DNA from 4 places in the Pseudomonas sp. 20P_3.2_Bac5 genome. Region 3 is predicted to be linked to each of the others. Evidence: predicted binding sites of a transcription regulator. Region 3 holds the regulator's gene; each other region holds the start of a gene.

Region 1 (5,143 bases), on a different contig from region 3:
GACTTGTTAGAAGCCCGCACAATAGCCCAGTCAGCTTGTTGATTGCAGGGCGTATGTTCTGAACACCCGCACACTCAGACATGGACTACAAAAATAAAAGAAGCTTCTTACAGAAGATTCCTACAGGCAGCGTATTTACCGTTATTGCGAACCTTAATTTGAAGATCAAAAAAGGCATCTCTGGATGCTAGCCTCGCGCGCAGAAAATATCGCTACGAATAACGGAAAAACATATGAAGGAAATATCCTTAATATTCGCCAAACAAGTCCTAGTGACAGACCGTTCACGCCGCAAGGAAACAAATTCCCCCTGAAATGCTTCTTCAATAAGACCCATCACCCTGTGATTGCTGGATCCCATTTGCGGCACACTGCGCCCACGCCCCTTGTACTCCCTGCCCGAGAGCCGGCAGACGAACGCTCACCGCACGCAGAGATCTCACCATGAGCAGCCAGGAACCGAAAAGCCCGCTGACCACTATCGCTATCTTCGCCGGCATTATCGAAGCGTCGGCATTGGCCTCGTTACCCTTTCTCGGGGAAAGTAGCCAGAGTATCTACACGTGGTTCCTGGTCGGTTTTCCGCCTTTTCTCACGCTATTGTTCTTTCTTACACTCAACTTCAATACCAAAAGTCTGTACGGCCCCGATGAACATTCGGGCACAACGGAAACACCTGAAACCAATAACGTTACACAAGAGCCATCACCCATAACAAGTAGCTCAACAACTCCGCTATTACTTCCGCGCGCAGCTTCGCCAATATCTGAAGTTACAATATCGACGGTTGTCATTTCCGGACCCAACGCGCAGACCCTACTCGAACTACTGGCCCGACATGCTGTAACGCGGCCAAGCTCGAACCGCCTGATCCTGCAAAACCTGGAGGCCGGCACTCACACGACCATCATTACCGAGTGGCCCAACAATCACTCGCCACCTTTGGACGGATAAAAAAACCCCGGCACTAGTGCCGGGGCTCTTTATCAACGAGGCGCGATCAGACCAGCGAACGACCTTTGTTCGCAGCGATCCGCATACGCAGGGCGTTGAGCTTGATGAAGCCCGCCGCGTCCGCCTGGTTGTAGGCACCGCCGTCTTCTTCGAAGGTGGCGATGTTGGCATCGAACAGCGAATCGTCGGACTTGCGGCCGGTAACGATGACGTTGCCCTTGTACAGTTTCAGGCGAACGACGCCGTTCACGTTGACCTGGGAGGCGTCGATCATTTTTTGCAGCATCAGACGCTCAGGGCTCCACCAGTAACCGGTGTAGATCAGGCTGGCGTACTTCGGCATCAGCTCATCTTTCAAGTGAGCGACTTCGCGGTCCAGGGTGATCGACTCGATGGCGCGGTGGGCGCGCAGCATGATGGTGCCGCCCGGGGTTTCGTAGCAGCCACGGGACTTCATGCCGACATAACGGTTCTCGACGATGTCCAGGCGGCCGATGCCGTTGGCGCCGCCGATGCGGTTCAGTTCGGCCAGAACGGTAGCCGGGGACATCTCGACGCCGTCGAGGGCGACGATGTCACCGTTGCGGTAAGTCAGCTCCAGGTAGGTGGCCTGGTCAGGGGCGTTCTCAGGCGAGACGCTCCAACGCCACATGTCTTCCTCGTGCTCGGTCCAGGTATCTTCCAGGACACCGCCTTCGTAGGAGATGTGCAGCAGGTTGGCATCCATCGAGTACGGCGACTTCTTCTTGCCATGACGCTCGATCGGGATGGCGTGCTTCTCGGCGTAGTCCATCAGCTTCTCGCGGGACAGCAGGTCCCACTCGCGCCATGGCGCAATGACCTTGACGCCCGGCTTCAGCGCGTAGGCGCCCAGCTCGAAACGAACCTGGTCGTTACCCTTGCCGGTAGCGCCATGGGAAATGGCGTCGGCGCCGGTTTCGTTGGCGATTTCGATCAGGCGCTTGGCGATCAGCGGACGGGCGATGGAAGTACCCAGCAGGTACTCGCCTTCGTAGACGGTGTTGGCGCGGAACATCGGGAACACGAAGTCTCGGACGAACTCTTCGCGCAGGTCATCGATGTAGATCTCTTTGACGCCCATGGCCTGAGCCTTGGCGCGGGCCGGCTCGACCTCTTCGCCCTGCCCCAGATCGGCGGTGAACGTCACCACTTCACAGTCGTAGGTATCTTGCAGCCACTTGAGAATCACCGAAGTATCAAGGCCGCCGGAATACGCCAGTACGACCTTTTTTACGTCCGCCATGCCATCACTCCACGGGGTTGTACGGAAAACCCCGGATTCTACCGCTCTTGGTGCGGAATTTACAGTGGGGCGACAGCTTGTGACGACAAAGCGACAGGAACTGTCGTGAGCGCGACGGACGGTCGCACTCAGGACTTCAACGACGTTTTGCCTGGCGTCAGCTGCGTGGCGGGGGTATTCGACTTCGCCGGCGCCACCGGGGTTGCCGCAGGCGCCGAGGCCTCCGGTGCGGCGGGAGTGGCAGCTGGCGTCGGTGCTGGCGCTGCGGGTTTCTCCGCTGCTGGCGTCTCGACCGGGGTCACGCGGTCCAGCTCGATATTCACCCGCCGGTTGCGCGCACGGTTGCCCGCCGAATTGTTGGCCGCCAGCGGATAACGCTCGCCATGGAAACGCACGACGATGTTGCTTTCCGGTACGCCATGGGCCTTGAGGTACTCCATCACCGCCAGCGCACGACGGCGGGACAGGTCACGGTTGGTCAGGCGGTTGCCGCTGTTGTCGGAGTGGCCGTCCAGCTCGATATGGTTGACGGTGGGGTCAGCCTTGAGGAAGTCGAGGATCACGTCCAGGCGGGCGCGGGCATCGGCGTCCAGGTCGATGCCATTGCCGGGGAACCCGATGCGCGCCTGGCGGATCTGGTCGAAGTTCATCGGCAGCAGCTTGGCGGTGCAGGCCTGGTAGTCAGCGAAGGCCTTGTTGAACTTCACCGGCAGCAGGCGGACTTCCATGGCCCGCCCGGCTTCCCCGGCGTAGTTGCGAACCACCGTGCTGCGGCCATCCATCAGCCCGTTGATCAGACGGCTGGCCTGGCCCTGGGAGCTATTGAACAGCACGCCGCTACCGGACATGCGGATCGATCCCAGGTTGATGTCGCCGCGCCCCGGTTGCCACGGCGCGGCCGCGGCCAGCAGGGTGGCCGACCCCGCGCCGAGCATGTTGCTGGACGAGCGCAGGCGGAACGTCGCCTGCTCGCCGGCGCGACGCACGAACTCGCCGCTGCCGAAATCGGCAATCGGCTGGATCAGGCGACACTCGAACTGATCGCCTTCGACCTTCCACTCGATATTTTCCACACGCGTCTGGAACGTGAGCGCGGCGGCCGGAAGGCTGACAAAGAGGCTGAACAGGGCTAGATAACGCTGGCGCACGGGCGGCTCCACAAAATTCTTTCGACTTACCAGCAGGCTATCGGACGGCTTTGGCAAAACTTGATAGCGAGTGCTCGACCCAGGCTTTTCCGGTAGCATTCGCCCAGAGTTCGAACCGCCTGGAATCCCCAATGTCCGACCGCCTGACCCTCCTGCGTCCCGACGACTGGCACATCCATCTTCGCGATGGAGCCGTCCTGCCTCACACCGTCGCTGACGTGGCGCGCACCTTTGCCCGCGCCATCATCATGCCTAACCTGGTCCCGCCGGTACGCAATGCCGACGAAGCCGGCGCTTATCGCCAGCGTATTCTCGACGCCCGTCCGGCCGGCAGCCGTTTCGAGCCGCTGATGGTGCTGTACCTCACCGACCGCACGCAGCCGGAAGAAATCCGCGCCGCCAAGGCCAGCGGCTTCGTCCATGCTGCCAAGATGTACCCGGCCGGTGCCACCACCAACTCGGATTCCGGCGTTACCAGCATCGACAAGATTTCCCCGGTGCTCGAAGCCATGGCCGAAGTCGGCATGCTGCTGCTGGTGCACGGTGAAGTGACCCGCAGCGAGGTCGACGTGTTCGACCGCGAGAAGCTGTTCATCGACGAGCACCTGCGTCGCGTGGTCGAGCGTTTCCCGACGCTGAAAGTGGTCTTCGAACACATCACCACCGCCGATGCCGCGCAGTTCGTCAGCGAAGCTCCGGCCAACGTCGGCGCGACCATCACCGCCCAGCACCTGCTGTACAACCGCAACCACATGCTGGTCGGCGGTATTCGCCCGCACTTCTATTGCCTGCCGATCCTCAAGCGCAACACCCACCAGGTCGCCCTGCTCGACGCCGCCACCAGTGGCAACAGCAAGTTCTTCCTCGGCACCGACTCGGCACCGCACGCCCGTCACGCCAAGGAAGCCGCCTGTGGCTGCGCCGGCTGCTACACCGCCTATGCGGCGATCGAGATGTACGCCGAGGCCTTCGAACAGCGCAATGCCCTGGACAAACTCGAAGGTTTCGCCAGCCTGCACGGCCCGGCGTTCTACGGCCTGCCAGCGAACACCGACACCATTACCCTGGTCCGCGAAAGCTGGACCGCACCCGACAGCCTGCCCTTCGGTGAGCAGACTGTCGTCCCGCTGCGCGCCGGTGAGCAACTGCGCTGGCGCCTGCTGGAGGAAAACGCGTGAGTGACGATCAGTTCGACGACCAGGAAGGTCTTGGCGGTGGTTCGCGCCACCCGATGGCAGAACGTTTCCGTGGCTATCTGCCCGTCGTGGTGGATGTCGAGACCGGCGGCTTCAACAGCGCCACCGACGCGCTGCTGGAAATCGCCGCGGTGACCATCGGCATGGATGAAAAGGGCTTCCTGTTTCCGGAACACACCTATTTCTTCCGCGTAGAGCCCTTCGAGGGCGCCAATATCGAGCAGGCGGCCCTGGAGTTCACCGGGATCAAGCTCGATCACCCGCTGCGCATGGCAGTGAGTGAAGAAGCGGCGCTGACCGATATCTTCCGCGGCGTGCGCAAGGCGCTGAAGGCCAATGGCTGCAAGCGGGCGATCCTGGTCGGCCATAACAGCAGCTTCGACCTCGGCTTCCTCAACGCTGCCGTGGCGCGCACCGACATGAAACGCAACCCGTTTCATCCGTTCTCCAGCTTCGACACCGCCACCCTCGCCGGCCTCGCCTATGGCCAGACCGTCCTGGCACGGGCCTGCCAGAGCGCCGATATCGACTTCGATGGCCGCGAGGCGCATTCCGCCCGCTACGACACCGAGAAGACCGCC
Region 2 (5,143 bases), on a different contig from region 3:
GTTCAGGACCGACCCAGACGCCCGCTCAGGCTCAGGCCAGCCAGGCGGCTGCGGCCGCTGCTGCCGCCGCGCTTGCCGATGCGAACCTGGCCGAGTCGAAGTACTGCACGCCTTACTTCACCAAGAGCGAGTGGATTTCCCGCGATGATCCGGTGTTCGGGCCTAACACGCTGTCGCTTTCGCTGACCACCAACCCCACTTGCTCCATTAAAAAACTCAATGAAGTTGGTTGGGAACGCATGTATGCCGAATTGTATGAAAAACACAAAAATGATCCGCAATGGAAGCAGTACGCCAACAACGGTGGATCGATGCGCGAGCAATTCTATTGCCATGTCGTCGGATACCCGGGCAAAGAGGTCATGAACCTCGAGCCGGTTCGCCCGATGGTGCCTTACAAGGACTCGTTGAAACTGCCTTCGCCGTGTAACCCAGGCAAGTAACAGTCGTTTGTGCAGTGTTGGACCTGCCGCTACCCGATGGTAGCGGCAGGTTTTTTTACACCCGGAATTGCCCCAGTACTTGCTCGAGATGCGCGCTCAGGCGGTTGAGCGCGTGGCCGGACTTGCTGGAGTGCTGCGCGGCGACGGCGGTCTGGCGCGACAGGTCGGCGGTTTCGGTGACGCTGCGGTTGATCTCTTCCACCACATGGGCCTGCTGCAAGGTGGCGCTGGCAATCGAGGCGTTGAGCGAGGTCAGGTTGTGCAGCGCCTGGCTGATGGCATCCAGGCTGGCGCCCGCTTCGCTGGCCTGCTCGACGGTTTCCCGCGAGGCCAGGCTGCTGGCGTCGATGGCCTTGACCGCTGCTTCCGACTGACCTTGCAGGTGCTCGATCATCGCCTGGATTTCGGCGGTGGACTGTTGCGTCCGCTGCGCCAGCAGGCGGACTTCGTCGGCGACCACGGCAAAACCGCGACCCTGCTCGCCGGCACGGGCGGCCTCGATGGCGGCGTTGAGGGCCAGCAGGTTGGTCTGTTCGGCAATGGCGCGAATCACTTCCAGCACGCTGCCGATGCGGGTGCTCTGGCCGGCCAGGGCCTGAATCACATGGACCGCCTGGTCGATGGTGGCGGACAGCTCGTCGATCTTGCGCAGGCTGCCGTGAATGCTCTGCTGGCCCTGGCGGGCGCGTTCCTGCGCCTCGCTGGTTTCGCTGGAAGCCTGCTCGGCGTTCTTCGCCACGTCCTGGACGGCGTAAGTGACTTCGTTGATGGCGGTGGCCACCTGTTCCATCTGCTGCGACTGCTGGTCGCTGCGCTGCTGGGTCTGCCCGGCGTTATCACCGACCTCGCCGGCCGAATGGCCCAGTTCTCGCGCCGCTTCCTGGAGACGCACGACCACCTGCTGCAACTGCCCGGTGAAGCTGTTGAAGTGCTGGCCGAGGCGGGTGATTTCGTCGTTGCCATGGGTGTCCAGGCGCTTGGTCAGGTCGGCTTCGCCGCTGGCGATGGTGGCCATGGCCTCCACAGCCTCCTGCAACGGGCGGACGATACTGCGGGAAATCAGCAGCACCAGCAGCGTCAGGACTACCGCGATGCCGGCACCGAGCAGCGAGGCGTCGCGCAATTGACGGAAGAACTCGCCCTGCATGTCGTCGATATAGATGCCAGAGCCGATGATCCAGCCCCAGGGCTTGAACAACTGGATGTAGGACGTCTTTTCCACCGGGTCGCTGGCGCCGGGCTTGGGCCAGCGGTAGTCGATGCTGCCGGCGCCGCGGGTCTTGGCCAGGCTGACCATTTCATTGAACAGCGCAAAGCCGTCGGGATCGCGGATGCCGGAGAGGTCCTGGCCTTCGAGCTTGGGGTTGGTCGGGTGCATGAGCATCTTCGGCCCCAGGTCGTTGATCCAGAAGTAGTCGTTCTGGTCATAGCGCAGCGCCCGCACGGCGTTCAGCGCCTGTTGCTGTGCGGCTTCGCGGCTAAGGCTGCCAGCGGCTTCCTGACCCTGGTAGTACGTCAGAATCCCGGCGGCAGTCTCGACCACATGGCGGGTCTTTTCCGCCTTGGCCCGGTACAGGTCAGAGTGAATCTGATTGAGCATAAGCAACCCGAGGGTCACCAACATCGCCACGGCCAGCACCAGGATGAGCCACAGGCGCCGGCTGATCGACATACTGCGTAAAGTCTTCATGAAGGTCATCTCGAGTTCTTGTTATTTTGAGCATCCAAGCATGCTTTAGCGCTTCCACCTACTCGACCAATGGCTAAGTGGTTGATTCGGCTGGCTCCATTAGTACGACCGGGCAGCGTTTATCCCACAGGTCTGATAGGATTTCGGCCTTTCTGCGCCAAATCTGAAGGGTATGTCGCGATTAATGTGGCCGTTTCCGTTTTATGGTCGCCGTCGCATGCCTGGGCCTTGAAAAACCAAAGCGTATCGAAAACTAGAACGGGGCATGCCACGCGCATCGCCTTACGGGGGAATGATGGATTTTTGGACCGCCATGCAGGCAGTGATTCTCGGCATCGTCGAGGGTCTGACAGAGTTTTTGCCGGTTTCCAGTACGGGCCACCAGATAGTCGTGGCCGACTTGATCAACTTCGGCGGTGAACGGGCCATGGCCTTCAACATCATCATTCAACTGGGTGCGATCCTGGCGGTGGTGTGGGAGTTTCGCCGCAAGATCATCGACGTGGTGGTGGGCCTGCCGCGCCAGCGTGAGGCGCAGCGCTTCACCGTCAACCTGCTGATCGCCTTCATGCCCGCCGTGGTGCTGGGCGTGGCCTTCGCCGACCTGATTCACGAGTACCTGTTCAACCCGATCACCGTAGCCGCAGCGCTGGTGGTGGGTGGCGTGATCATGCTCTGGGCCGAGCGTCGCGAGCATGTGATCCGTGTTGCCGAGGTGGACAACATGCACTGGACCGACGCCCTGAAAATCGGCTGCGCCCAGTGCCTGGCGATGATTCCGGGGACTTCGCGTTCCGGCTCGACCATCATCGGCGGCCTGCTGTTCGGCCTGTCGCGCAAGGCGGCCACCGAGTTCTCGTTCTTCCTGGCCATGCCGACCATGGTCGGCGCCGCGGTGTACTCCGGCTACAAATACCGTGACCTGTTCCAGCCGGACGACTTCATGGTCTTCGCCATCGGCTTCGTGGTCTCGTTCATCTTCGCCATGATCGCTGTACGCGGCCTGCTCAAGTTCATCGCCAGCCACAGCTACGCGGCGTTCGCCTGGTACCGCATCGTCTTTGGCCTGGTGATTCTCGGGACCTGGGCCTTCGGCGTGGTCGACTGGTCGGTGGCCCACGGCTGATGCGCTATCCACGGCTCAAGCTGCTGGCGTTCGCCATGCTCTGCCTGCTGCCGCTGGGCGGGGCCCTGAAAACGGGCCTCGCCGAACAGTTCTGGTTGCCTGCGCTGCTGTATATAGCGGCGAGCCTGGTGTGTGCCGGGCTCTACTGGCACGACAAGCGCCAGGCGCAAGTGCAGGGCCAGCGCATTCCGGAAAAGCTGCTGCACCTCAGCGAACTGCTCGGCGGCTGGCCGGGCGCGCTGGTGGCGCAGCAACTGTGGCGACACAAGACGCGCAAGCTGTCCTATCAAGTGGTGTTCTGGCTGATCGTGCTGGTGCACCAGGTGGTGTGGGTCGATGTGCTGTTTCTGGGCCAATGGCGGCATATCTTCTAGCCGCCGCCTCAACGCCCCGGTTCAATCCAGCAACAACCCCACCTGCAGCCGCTTCGGCAACTTCTTCACCACCAACTGGTGCGACCGCCTCAACATGTCCTCAAGCGTCTCGCGTCCCAATGCGTAGGGCGGGGCGACGCTGATCCAGTGCGCCCTGGCCAGATACGGCGCCGGACGAACCCCGGGAATATCGACGTAGCCGAGGAACAGGTCCTTGTCGACCTTGAACGACAGCCCCGCACCCGCCAGGTCGAGCACTGCGAACATCTTGCTGCCGGCCACGGAAAACACCCGCACGCCGCCCCATTTATAGTCTTCCCGCGCGCCAGGCAGCGTCAGGCAGAATTCCGCGACCTGTTCTTGGTTCAGGGTCTTTTCAGACATAACGCTCTCCACATTCCTCGAAAGAAGCGACCAGATGGTCGATCCACGCCCTCACCGCCGGCAGTACGCCGCGCCGATGCGGATAGACCGCTTGCAGGTAACCGCTGGGCATCGACCAGTCCGGCAACAGGCGCACCAGCTCGCCGCTGGCCAGTTCGGCTTCGCAGTGCAGCAAGGGCAGGGCGGTGAAGCCCAGGCCGGCGAGCACCGCGGCCTTGCGTACGACAAAATCGTCTATCCCCAGGCGGGCTTCCAGGCTCAGCTCTTCACGCTGGCCGTCCTTGTCCATCAGGCGCAGGTGCACCAGCCGGTCGGCCTCTACCGCGCCGAGGACTGGTAGCACGGCCAATTCGTTCGGGTGCTGGACCGGGTGCTGGCGGGCAAAGTCGGGGGAGGCTACCAGTTGCATCTGCGCGCGGTTGAGGCGGCGGGTGACCAGTGCCGGGTCTTCATCGCCCAGGTCGCGCACGCGCAGGGCGACATCGATGCCTTCGTTGATCAGGTCGACACGGCGGTTGACCAGGACCATTTCCAGTTGCACGTGCGGGTACAGCGCCAGGAAGCGGGTGATCACCTCCGGCAGAAAGGCGTGGGCCAGGCCCACCGGGCTGGACACGCGCAATCGTCCGCGCGGTTCGCTGGTCATGCTGGCGACCGCTTCGTCGGCCATTTCCGCCTCCAGCAGCATCGCCTGGCAGTGGCGCAGGTAGCGCTCGCCCACGGCGGTCAGCTTCAGTTGCCGGGTGGTGCGTTGCAGCAAGCGGGTACCGAGGCGCTCTTCCAGTTCGGCGATCCGCCGCGACAAGCGTGATTTGGGAATCCCCAGTTGGCGCCCGGCGGCGGCGAAGCCACCGGCTTCAACCACGCGGGCAAAGTAGAACAGGTCATTGAGGTCTTGCATGATTGTTCCATCAGTGGGACGAACTAACGCAATTTTGCGAGCTTATCAGCTATTGGTTGTGCCGTTAGGATTGTCTCCATCGTGACCGCCGACCAGTGGTCCTCATTCAGGAGAGCCCCATGAAACTGTTGCACATCGATTCCAGCATCCTCGGCGACAACTCCGCTTCGCGCCAACTGAGCCAGCAAGTGGTCCAGGCCTGGCAAGCCGCCGAGCCATCGGTCC
Region 3 (5,143 bases):
CGGCACCTTGATGACGATCTTCGAACCCTGGCCCTTGGCCGAGTAGATGCTGATCGAGCCGTTGAGCTGGGCAATCTTGGTCTTCACCACGTCCATGCCGACGCCGCGGCCGGACACGTCGGAAATCTCGGTCTTGGTCGAGAAGCCCGGGGCGAAGATCAGGTTGTAGCAGTCCGACTCGCTCAGGCGGTCGGCCGCGTCCTTGTCCATCAGGCCCTTTTCCACGGCCTTGGCGCGCAGCACGCCAGGGTCCATGCCCTTGCCGTCGTCGGAGATCGAGAGAAGGATGTGGTCACCTTCCTGCTCGGCCGACAGCACCACCTTGCCACCGCGGGACTTGCCCGAGGCTTCGCGCTCTTCCGGCGTTTCGACACCATGGTCGACGGCGTTGCGCACCAAGTGGACCAGCGGGTCGGCCAGGGCCTCGACAAGGTTCTTGTCGAGGTCGGTTTCTTCGCCGACCAGCTCCAGGGTGATGTCTTTCTTCAACTGCCGCGCAAGGTCGCGAACCAGGCGCGGGAAGCGCCCGAAGACCTTCTTGATCGGCTGCATGCGGGTCTTCATGACCGCGGTCTGCAGGTCGGCGGTGACCACGTCGAGGTTCGACACGGCCTTGGACATGGCCTCGTCGCCGCTGTTCAGGCCCAGGCGGACCAGGCGGTTACGCACCAGCACCAGTTCGCCCACCATGTTCATGATTTCGTCCAGCCGCGCGGTATCGACCCGCACGGTGGTTTCCGTCTCGTTGGCCGGATGCTTGTCAGCGGCAGCAGGGGCAGCAGCCGGAGCGGCCTGACGTGCCGGCGCAGGCGCGGCAGGTTTGGCGGCAGCGGCAGGCGCGGCGGCGGCAGGTTTGGCTGCCGGCTTGGCGGCGACTGCAACGGCCGGCGCGGCGGCGCTCACGCTGTCAGGCACGAACTTGCCTTTGCCGTGCAACTCATCGAGCAGTGCTTCGAATTCGTGCTCGGTGATGTGATCGCCCGAGCCACCGGCAGCCACGGCGGGCTCGCTGGCTTCTGGCGCGGCGGCCACGGTACCTGGCAATGCGTCTACGGCGAAGGAGCCCTTGCCATGGAGTTGGTCGAGCAGCGCTTCGAATTCGGCATCGGTGATTTCGTCGCTGGCGGCACCCGCCACTTCGGCGACCGGCGCTGACGCGGCGGCGCTTGGCAGGCTGTCGGCAGCGAACTGGCCTTTGCCGTGCAACTGGTCGAGCAGGGATTCGAACTCGGCGTCGGTGATTTCGTCGCTGGCAGCAGTCGCTTCGGCCTCTTCCTTGACCGCACCCAGCGAATCGAGCAGTTGCTCGAACTCACTGTCGGTGATGTCACCGGAAACGGCGGCCACTTCAGGCGCCGCTTCGGCCACAGGCTCAGCCTCTGCCGGAGCAGCGGCACCGCCCGGCTCGGCCAGACGCGCCAGGGCGCCCAGCAGCTCAGGCGTGGCCGGGGTGACGTCGGTACGCTCGCGAACCTGACCGAACATGCTGTTGACGGTATCCAGTGCCTCCAGGACCACGTCCATCAGTTCGGAATCGACCCGACGCTCTCCCTTGCGCAGGATGTCGAATACGTTTTCGGCGATGTGGCAGCACTCCACCAGCTCATGGAGCTGGAGGAAGCCGGCGCCCCCTTTTACAGTGTGAAAACCGCGAAAGATCGCATTGAGCAGGTCGGAATCATCCGGGCGGCTTTCCAGCTCGACCAGTTGCTCGGACAGTTGCTCAAGAATTTCGCCGGCCTCTACCAGGAAATCCTGAAGGATTTCTTCATCGGCGCCGAAGCTCATCAAACGTGCTCCCTAAAAACCCAGGCTGGACAGCAGATCATCGACATCGTCCTGGCCGGACACGACATCTTCACGTTTATCGGCATGAATTTGCGGTCCTTCACCCCGGGTCGGATGTTTATCTTGGTCTTGCTCGGCACGAAGCTGCTGGTGGTCATGTTCGATACCGGCGAAGCGGTCGACCTGACTGGCCATCAGTACGAGCTTGAGCAGATTGCTTTCGACTTCGGTGACCAACGAGGTCACCCGCTTGATCACCTGGCCGGTCAGATCCTGATAGTCCTGTGCCAGGAGAATATCGTTGAGGTACCCGGTTACGGTGTGGGTACCCTCGGCGCTGCGCGCCAGAAACCTGTCGACACGCTGGACCAGCTCACGAAACTCCGGCGCCGCAACTTCGCGGCGCATGAAGCGCTGCCAGTCGTCGTGCAGTTCACGGGCTTCGTTGGTGAGATCGTGGAGCACGGGCGTACCCTGCTCGACCAGGTCCATCGTGCGGTTCGCCGCCGCCTCGGTCAGCTTGACCACATAGGACAAGCGCTCGGTGGCGTCGGTGATTTGCGAAACTTCCTCGGCCTGCGGCATGTGCGGATCGATCTGGAAACTGACGATCGCACTGTGCAGCTCTCGCGTGAGCTTGCCGACTTCCTGATACAGGCCGCGGTCACGGGTCTGGTTCAGCTGATGGATCAGTTGCACCGCGTCGCCGAAATTGCCTCGTTCGAGGCTTTTCACCAGCTCCTGGGCGTGTTTCTTCAGCGTCGACTCAAAGTCGTCCAAAGATGAATGTTTATGCTCCATAGCGCCCCCGTGCGTACATCAGCTATTGACGCGCTCGAAGATCTTCTCGATTTTTTCTTTCAGCACCTGGGCAGTGAAAGGCTTGACCACATAGCCGTTAACGCCGGCCTGGGCAGCTTCGATGATCTGTTCGCGCTTGGCTTCGGCGGTCACCATCAGCACAGGCAAGTGTTTCAGACGCTCGTCCGCGCGGACTTTGCGCAGCAGGTCAATACCGGACATGCCAGGCATGTTCCAGTCGGTCACCAGGAAGTCGAAGTTGTTGCTTTCGAGCATGGGCAGCGCGGTGTTGCCGTCGTCGGCCTCATGCGTGTTGGTGAAGCCCAGGTCACGCAACAGGTTCTTGATGATCCGCCGCATCGTCGAAAAATCGTCAACGATGAGGATTTTCATTTCTTTGTTCAATTAGACCTCCAAGCAGTCTTTAACGCGCTCAGCGCTGAACGCGCGTTCAATCAATTCCGGCACCACGGTATTACGACTGCATCGAAGCTGTGCTCAACGCGCCCGCCATTCCCCCAGCCGGCTGCGCAGACGCGCCGCACACTGGCTATGCAACTGGCTGACGCGCGACTCGCTGACCCCCAGGACCTCACCGATTTCCTTGAGGTTCAGCTCTTCGTCGTAGTACAGCGCCAACACCAGGCGTTCACGTTCAGGCAGGTTGGCGATGGCATCGGCCAAGGCTGCCTGAAAGCGCTCGTCTTCCAGATCGCGCGAAGGCTCGAGCTGGGCACTGGCACCGTCCTCGTGCAGGCCTTCATGTTCGCCGTCCTGCAACAGGTCGTCGAAACTGAACAGGCGGCTGCCCAAGGTATCGTTCAAAATCCCGTAGTAATCATCGAGACTCAATTGAAGTTCGGCAGCAACCTCGTGATCTTTAGCGTCACGACCGGTTTTTGCCTCAATTGCACGAATCGCGTCGCTTACCATGCGGGTATTGCGGTGTACCGAACGCGGCGCCCAGTCACCCTTGCGTACTTCATCGAGCATGGCGCCGCGGATGCGGATGCCAGCGTAGGTCTCGAAACTGGCGCCCTTGCTCGAATCGTATTTGTTGGAGACTTCGAGCAGGCCGATCATCCCGGCCTGGATCAGGTCTTCCACCTGCACGCTGGCCGGCAACCGCGCCAGCAGGTGATAGGCGATACGCTTGACCAACGGCGCATAACGCTCGATCAGTTCGTACTGGGCGTCACGCGAGGCCTTGCTGTACATCCGATAACCGCTCGCGCTCATAGCACAGGACCCGCGCTGGTAGGCTGCACCAGACGCTCGACAAAGAACTCCAGGTGCCCGCGCGGGTTGGCTGGCAGCGGCCAGCTATCGACCTTCTGGGCGATCGCCTTGAACGCCAGCGCGCACTTGGAACGCGGAAAGGCTTCATAGACCGCTCGCTGCTTCTGCACAGCCTTGCGCACACACTCGTCGTAGGGCACAGCCCCGACGTATTGTAGGGCCACATCCAGGAAGCGATCCGTGACCTTGGTCAACTTGGCGAACAGATTGCGACCTTCCTGCGGGCTCTGCGCCATGTTCGCCAGAACGCGGAAACGGTTCATGCCGTAATCACGGTTGAGCAGCTTGATCAGGGCGTAGGCGTCGGTGATCGAAGTCGGCTCGTCGCAGACCACCAGGAGTACTTCCTGGGCGGCGCGGACAAAGCTGACCACCGACTCGCCAATCCCCGCAGCGGTGTCGATCACCAGCACGTCGAGGTTGTCGCCGATCTCGCTGAATGCCTGGATCAGGCCGGCGTGCTGGGCAGGCCCCAGGTGCACCATGCTCTGGGTACCGGAAGCGGCCGGCACGATGCGCACGCCGCCAGGCCCCTGCAGGAGCACATCGCGCAGCTCGCAGCGGCCTTCGATGACATCAGCCAGGGTGCGTTTGGGGGTGAGCCCGAGCAGTACGTCGACATTGGCCAGGCCAAGGTCGGCGTCCAACAGCATGACGCGACGGCCGAGTTCGGCCAGCGCCAGCGACAGATTCACTGACACGTTGGTCTTGCCGACGCCACCTTTGCCGCCGGTCACGGCGATCACCTGTACGGGATGCATGCTACCCATATTTGTTCTTTACCTTGTCTTGCTTAGACCGAGGCCACATGACTGGCTGCCCCTGGAACAACTGAAAAATGCCCGGCAGACCCTGTGATGTAGGTACTTTGCAACTGAAACATATCCACCTCAGCCGACGCGTTTGCCGTCACTGTGGTACAGGTCGGCGAACATATCGGCCATGGCCTCCTCGCTCGGCTCGTCCTGCATCTGCACACTGACCGCGCGGCTCACCAACTGGTGACGGCGCGGCAGGTGCAGGTCGTCAGGAATGCGCGGGCCATCGGTGAGATAGGCCACTGGCAATTCGTGACTGATGGCCAGGCTCAGGACTTCGCCCAAGCTGGCGGTTTCATCGAGTTTGGTCAGGATGCAACCGGCCAGGCCGCAGCGTTTGTAGCTGTGGTAGGCGGCGGTCAGCACCTGCTTCTGGCTGGTCGTTGCCAGCACCAGATAGTTCCGGGCGTGGATACCGCGCCCGGCCAGTGTTTCAA
Region 4 (5,143 bases), on a different contig from region 3:
CCTTGCTTTTTTAACTGTATGAAAACGAAAACGACATTTTTCCGACGCCTGCACCGCCATCTGCCCGGCTTCCTTGCTGCGCTGTGCTTGTTGACTCCCGGCGCTCGAACTCTGGCTGACGCCTTCACCTTGCCTGAACAGCTTATCGGTGTCACCCAGGGGTTTCTTGAATTCACTGTTGAAGACTATTTGGAAAAGAGCCAGACCGAGGGCCGCTACGAGATCCAGGTCAACAACCTCGACCCGCGCCTGCGCATGCCGTTGTGCAGTGAACAACTGGGCGCCAACCTGGAAAGTCCGGCGCAGCCGCTGGGCCGGGTAACCGTGCGGGTGCGCTGTGATGGCAGCTCGCCATGGACGGTGTTCGTTCCCGCCCAGGTCAAGCTGTACCGAGACGTGGTGGTGGTCACCCGACCGCTCAAGCGCGAAGCCGTGGTCAGCGAAGAGGACATCGCCCTGCGTGAGCGCGACGTCGGCCTGCTTGGCCAGGGTTTCCTCGCCAGCCTCGACCAGGCACTGGGACAGAAAGTTATCCGACCAATGGTCATCGACCAGGTCATCACCCCGGTTCACCTGGAACAGGCCGAGGTGATCCGCAAGGGTGACCATGTCGTGATCACCGCCCGCAGCGGCACGTTGAGCGTGCGCATGCCCGGCGAAGCCTTGACCAAAGGCGGCATAAGCGAGCAAATTCGCGTGCGCAACCTCAACTCCAAGCGCGTGGTGAAGGCCAGGGTAACCGGTCCCGGCCAGGTGGAGGTTGCCATGTGACCTTGTGCCGCATCGCACGCACGGCTGATGAAAGCTGGCGATCAGGGACTGCATTTCCTAAACTGTGTCCCAGTACGGGCTGATGGACCTGCCGCGAAGGATCATTCATTCGCGCCTAAAGTTTTTTTCGGGTCGGCCGAAAAAAGGGCAAGCGTCCAAATTCCCAGAGGTTTTCTGATCATGGTCATCGACTTCAGTCGTTTGAATAATTCCCCGTCAGTGACGGGCGGCCTGCGCACCGGCAATAGCCAGGAAAGCGCCGCCAGCAACCGCGCAGGCCAGTCCGAAGCAGTTGCCAGCACCGCCCAGAGCGGGGAAACGGTACACCTCAGCCACGAGGCACAGCAGTTGCAACAGGTCAGCGACAAGCTGCGCGACCAACCTATCGTCAACAGCGACCGTGTGGCCGCGTTGAAACAGGCGATCGCCGACGGTAGCTACCAGGTCGACGCCAACCGTGTCGCCAGCAAACTGCTTAATTTCGAAGCTCAGCGCTAGCCCTCTGGCGCGCTGACTTCAAGGACGCTACGACTCCAAGAGCCAGCCATGCACGACACTACCCTGCTGCAACTGATCGAAGACGATATCGGCCCGGCACAACAACTGCTCCAGCTCCTGCAGGACGAATACGTCGCCCTGCACGGCCGGGACATGCCGGTGCTGGAAAATATCCTGGCCTACAAGCAATCGCTGGTAGTGCTACTTGATCAGCAGGGACGTCGGCGCAGTGAACTGCTCACCAGTCTGGGCCTGCCCCCAGACCGCACCGGCGTCGAGAAACTGGCCAGTCAATCGCACCTGGGTGCGCAATTGCTGCAGCAACTCGATGTGCTGGGCAATCTGCTCAACGAATGCAAGACCATCAACGAACGTAACGGTCAATCCATCGTTTTGCAGCAGGCCACCACGGCCAACCAGATCAGAATCCTCATGGGCGGTGAAGCCCCTTCGCTCTACGACAGCCGGGGCTCTACCTCGCCACTTGCCAAGCCTCGTGCGCTCAGCCAGGCGTGACCCTCTATCAAGGCACAACACATGCTGGCAGAATGCTGGCTGCGTGTGTCGTTTTTGCCTGGAGATTCATCAACCGTGTTCAATGACGTAGAAGCTCCGCAGCCTCCGAAGGTCTTCACCACGCCTTTGGAAATTGCCGCCAACTTGCGGATGCTGCAAGAGAGCCATGATCCGCTGATCATTACCTTCCATGAGCGCAGTCAGCGTTTCCAGAGTTACGTGGTCGACGTCGACCGCGACAACAACGTCCTGTCCCTAGACGAAATGATTCCTCGCGACGGCGAGCGTTTCCTGGAAAACGGCGAACCCTTCCGGGTCGAAGGTTTCCATGACGGCGTACGGATCGCCTGGGAATGCAACGAGCCACTGACGGTCGTGACTGCCGATAATGCCCGTTTCTACCGCGGCTCCCTGCCTGCCGAAGTGACCTATCACCAGCGCCGCAACGCCTTCCGCGCCGCGTTGAAGCTGTCGCAACTGGTGGACGTTGTTCTCGACGGCGAGAAGCTCAAAGGCGCTGGCGCCATTCGCGGCAAGCTGCTGGACGTTTCCGCCACCGGCTGCAAGCTGCGCTTCGAAGGCAACATCGAAGAGCGCCTGCAATTGGGTCAGGTCTACGAGAAGTTCGCTGCGGGCAGCCCGCTGGGCTTGAGCAATATGTCGGTCGAACTGCGCCACCTGCATTTCGAAGAGCGCCTGGGCGCCACCTTCGCCGGTATCCGCTTCCACAACGTCACCGGCCAGATGCAACGCAAGATCGAAAGTTTCGTCTATCAACTGCAGCGCGAAGCTCGCCGTTTCGACAAAGACGACTACTGAGTACCCCTTGGGACCGCGATGCGGTCCCAGCCTTCCTGGATCACACCGGCTTCTGTTCTTGCCCTTCCTTGCCGGCCTCTCCCTCTTCTTCCTCGGTATCCTCGGCCGCGACGGGCGTCTGCATCTGATCCTGCACCACCTGCTCGGTCACGCGCGGGTCCAAGGCCGCGGCAAGCGGTGAGCTGGCGGCTGGCATGGCCACGTGGGACAGCGGCGCATCATCGACCTGATGCAGCCCGGTAACCGCCTTGGGCCGAATCCGCCAGACCAGCACCAGCGCAAAGAAGGTGAAGAAAGCGTAGAGCATCTGCTCGCCGAAGACCTTCATCAGCACACCCGCGGCCAGCGGCCCGATGCTCGCACCGACACCGTAGGTGACCAACAGCATGGCGGTCAGCGACACGCGCCGCTCGCTCTCCACATGGTCGTTGGAGAACGCCACGGCCAGCGGGTACAGGCAAAACTGCAACAGCGACACCACGAACCCGGCGACGAACAGCACCACCATCGGCACCTCGGGCAACACGGCAAGCGGCAACGAAGCCACCGCCAGGCCCACCGCGACACTGCGGATCAGCACCGCCCGATCATAGCGGTCGGACAGCCAGCCCAACGGCCACTGCACCAGCAGGCCGGCGAAGATGCAGCAGCCCATGAACAGACCCACCTGCTCGGTGCTCAGGCCCTGCCGCGAGGCGTACAACGGCGCCAGACCATAAAAGGACCCGACGATCAGCCCCGAACCCAGCACCGTGCTCAAAGACTGCGGTACGCGCTTGATGAAGAACCGCGGCTCCATGGCCGCCGGCCGCAACGGCGCCGGGTGGATGCGCCGAGTCAACGCCACCGGCACCAGGCACAGGGCGAAGCACATGGCGACCAGCATCAGCAGTTCGAGGCCCAGTTGCGGGTGCGCCACCAGGATCAACTGGCCCAGCACCAGGCCGAGATAGGAGGCGATCATGTAGCCGCTGAACACCGCGCCGCGCTGCTTGGCGTCGGCCTGCTCGTTCAGCCAGCTCTCGATGACCATGTACTGGCACATCATGCCGAGGCCGACGATGACCCGTAAAAACAGCCAGGCTGGCAGCCAGCTGACCAGGCCATGACCGAGCACCGCCGCGCCGACGATCCCCGCACAGGTGGCGTAGGCGCGGATATGGCCGACCCGGGCGATCAGCCGGTGGCCGATCTTGCCGCCCAGGGCCAGGCCGAAATAGTTGGCCGCCATCAGCGCACCGACCCAGAGACTGTCCACATGGTCGGCACTCAGGCGCAGGGCCAGGTACGTACTCAACAGACCGGAACCGATCAACATCATCAAAGCGGCGAAGTACAACGCGCGAAAAGACTTCCAGATAGTGCGCATCAGCGTCCCGAACGGCCTCTTGAGCAGATGGAAAAACTGCGTGAAAGCATAAGTGATTATTCCCGCCACAGGCTCGGGCTCGGAGAAAAAAACAAGAGGCCGATCACGTTACCGGGATCGGCCTCTTCTAGTGGGTGGCTCTAGCGCAGCCTGCGTTCGGTCAGGCCTGGGCAGCCAGCACACGACGCTCCCACGGGGTGATTTCATCGAAGAAGCTGGTCAGCTCCAGGGTCTTGGTGGCGTGGTAGCCCTCGATGAACTCCTTGCCGAACAGCTCGCGCGCCAGATCGCTGCGCTTGAGCCGGTCGAGCGCCGCATGCAGGGTGCATGGCAGCGACAGGTGGTCCGGCACTTCGAACTCGCCCTGGATCGCCGGCGCCGGTTGCAGGCGCTGCTCGATACCGTGCAGGCCGGCGGCGAGGCTGGCGGCGATCGCCAGGTACGGGTTGGCATCGGCACCAGGCAGGCGATTCTCGACCCGACGCGCCACCGGCGAACTGGCCGGAATCCGCAGACCTGCAGCACGGTTGTCCTCGGACCAGCAGGCGTTGTTCGGCGACGCATACGGGTGGCACAGACGCTGGTAGGAGTTGACGTTGGGCGCGAACAGCGCGGTGAAGTCCGCCAGACAGGCCTGCTGGCCGCCGATGAAGTGGTAGAACGCGTCGGTGGGCTTGCCGTCGGCATCGCTGAAGGCATTTTTGCCGCTGTCGATGTGCACCACGCTCTGGTGGATGTGCATCGAGCTGCCCGGGGTTTTCGCCAGCGGCTTGGCCATGCACACCACCGTCAGCCCGTGCTTGAGCGCGACTTCCTTGAGCAGGTGCTTGAACAGGAAGGTCTGGTCAGCCAGCAACAACGGATCACCGTGCAGCAGGTTGATCTCGAACTGGCTCACGCCCATTTCGTGCATGAAGGTATCGCGCGGCAGCCCGAGCGCCGCCATGCAGCGGTAGACCTCCTGGAAGAACGGCCGCAGGCCGTTGTTGGAGCTGACGCTGAAGGCCGAGTGACCGTCCTCGCGGCGTCGGTCCAGGCCAACAGGTGGCTGGAATGGCTGAGTGGGGTCGGCGTTGGGCGCGAAGACGAAAAACTCCAGTTCGGTGGCCACCACCGGCGCCAGGCCGAGGGCGGCGTAGCGGGCGATCACCGCCTTGAGCTGGCAGCGGG

The links. The regulator FliA, encoded in region 3, starts transcription of late flagellar genes. The targets are predictions, from matches to a motif close to CTAAAGTTTNNNNNNNNNNNGCCGNTAA.
Region 1: NTD88_RS13440 (flagellar protein MotY) is a predicted target of FliA. The motif match lies at 3,404-3,431, and genes of this name have one in related genera.
Region 2: NTD88_RS15435 (methyl-accepting chemotaxis protein) is a predicted target of FliA. The motif match lies at 2,274-2,301, and genes of this name have one in related genera.
Region 4: flgM (flagellar biosynthesis anti-sigma factor FlgM) is a predicted target of FliA. The motif match lies at 887-914, and genes of this name have one in related genera.

The regions. Positions count from the first base shown of each region.
Region 1 is NZ_JANLOA010000070.1:79,449-84,591, forward strand. Features, by position in the region: gene NTD88_RS13430 (hypothetical protein) at 445-954, shown strand; gene NTD88_RS13435 (argininosuccinate synthase) at 1,001-2,218, opposite strand; gene NTD88_RS13440 (flagellar protein MotY) at 2,347-3,366, opposite strand; gene pyrC (dihydroorotase) at 3,498-4,544, shown strand; gene rnt (ribonuclease T) at 4,541-5,143, shown strand, end outside.
Region 2 is NZ_JANLOA010000086.1:12,198-17,340, forward strand. Features, by position in the region: gene NTD88_RS15430 (DUF2599 domain-containing protein) at 1-443, shown strand, start outside; gene NTD88_RS15435 (methyl-accepting chemotaxis protein) at 499-2,133, opposite strand; gene NTD88_RS15440 (undecaprenyl-diphosphate phosphatase) at 2,429-3,259, shown strand; gene NTD88_RS15445 (DUF1294 domain-containing protein) at 3,259-3,633, shown strand; gene NTD88_RS15450 (MmcQ/YjbR family DNA-binding protein) at 3,655-4,017, opposite strand; gene NTD88_RS15455 (LysR substrate-binding domain-containing protein) at 4,010-4,918, opposite strand; gene NTD88_RS15460 (FMN-dependent NADH-azoreductase) at 5,038-5,143, shown strand, end outside.
Region 3 is NZ_JANLOA010000066.1:138,104-143,246, forward strand. Features, by position in the region: gene NTD88_RS11790 (chemotaxis protein CheA) at 1-1,788, opposite strand, end outside; gene NTD88_RS11795 (protein phosphatase CheZ) at 1,801-2,589, opposite strand; gene NTD88_RS11800 (chemotaxis response regulator CheY) at 2,608-2,982, opposite strand; gene fliA (RNA polymerase sigma factor FliA) at 3,088-3,828, opposite strand; gene fleN (flagellar synthesis regulator FleN) at 3,825-4,658, opposite strand; gene flhF (flagellar biosynthesis protein FlhF) at 4,779-5,143, opposite strand, start outside.
Region 4 is NZ_JANLOA010000098.1:1,943-7,085, forward strand. Features, by position in the region: gene flgA (flagellar basal body P-ring formation chaperone FlgA) at 19-771, shown strand; gene flgM (flagellar biosynthesis anti-sigma factor FlgM) at 952-1,269, shown strand; gene NTD88_RS17590 (flagella synthesis protein FlgN) at 1,318-1,785, shown strand; gene NTD88_RS17595 (flagellar brake protein) at 1,861-2,604, shown strand; gene NTD88_RS17600 (MFS transporter) at 2,645-3,973, opposite strand; gene NTD88_RS17605 (glutamine synthetase family protein) at 4,134-5,143, opposite strand, start outside.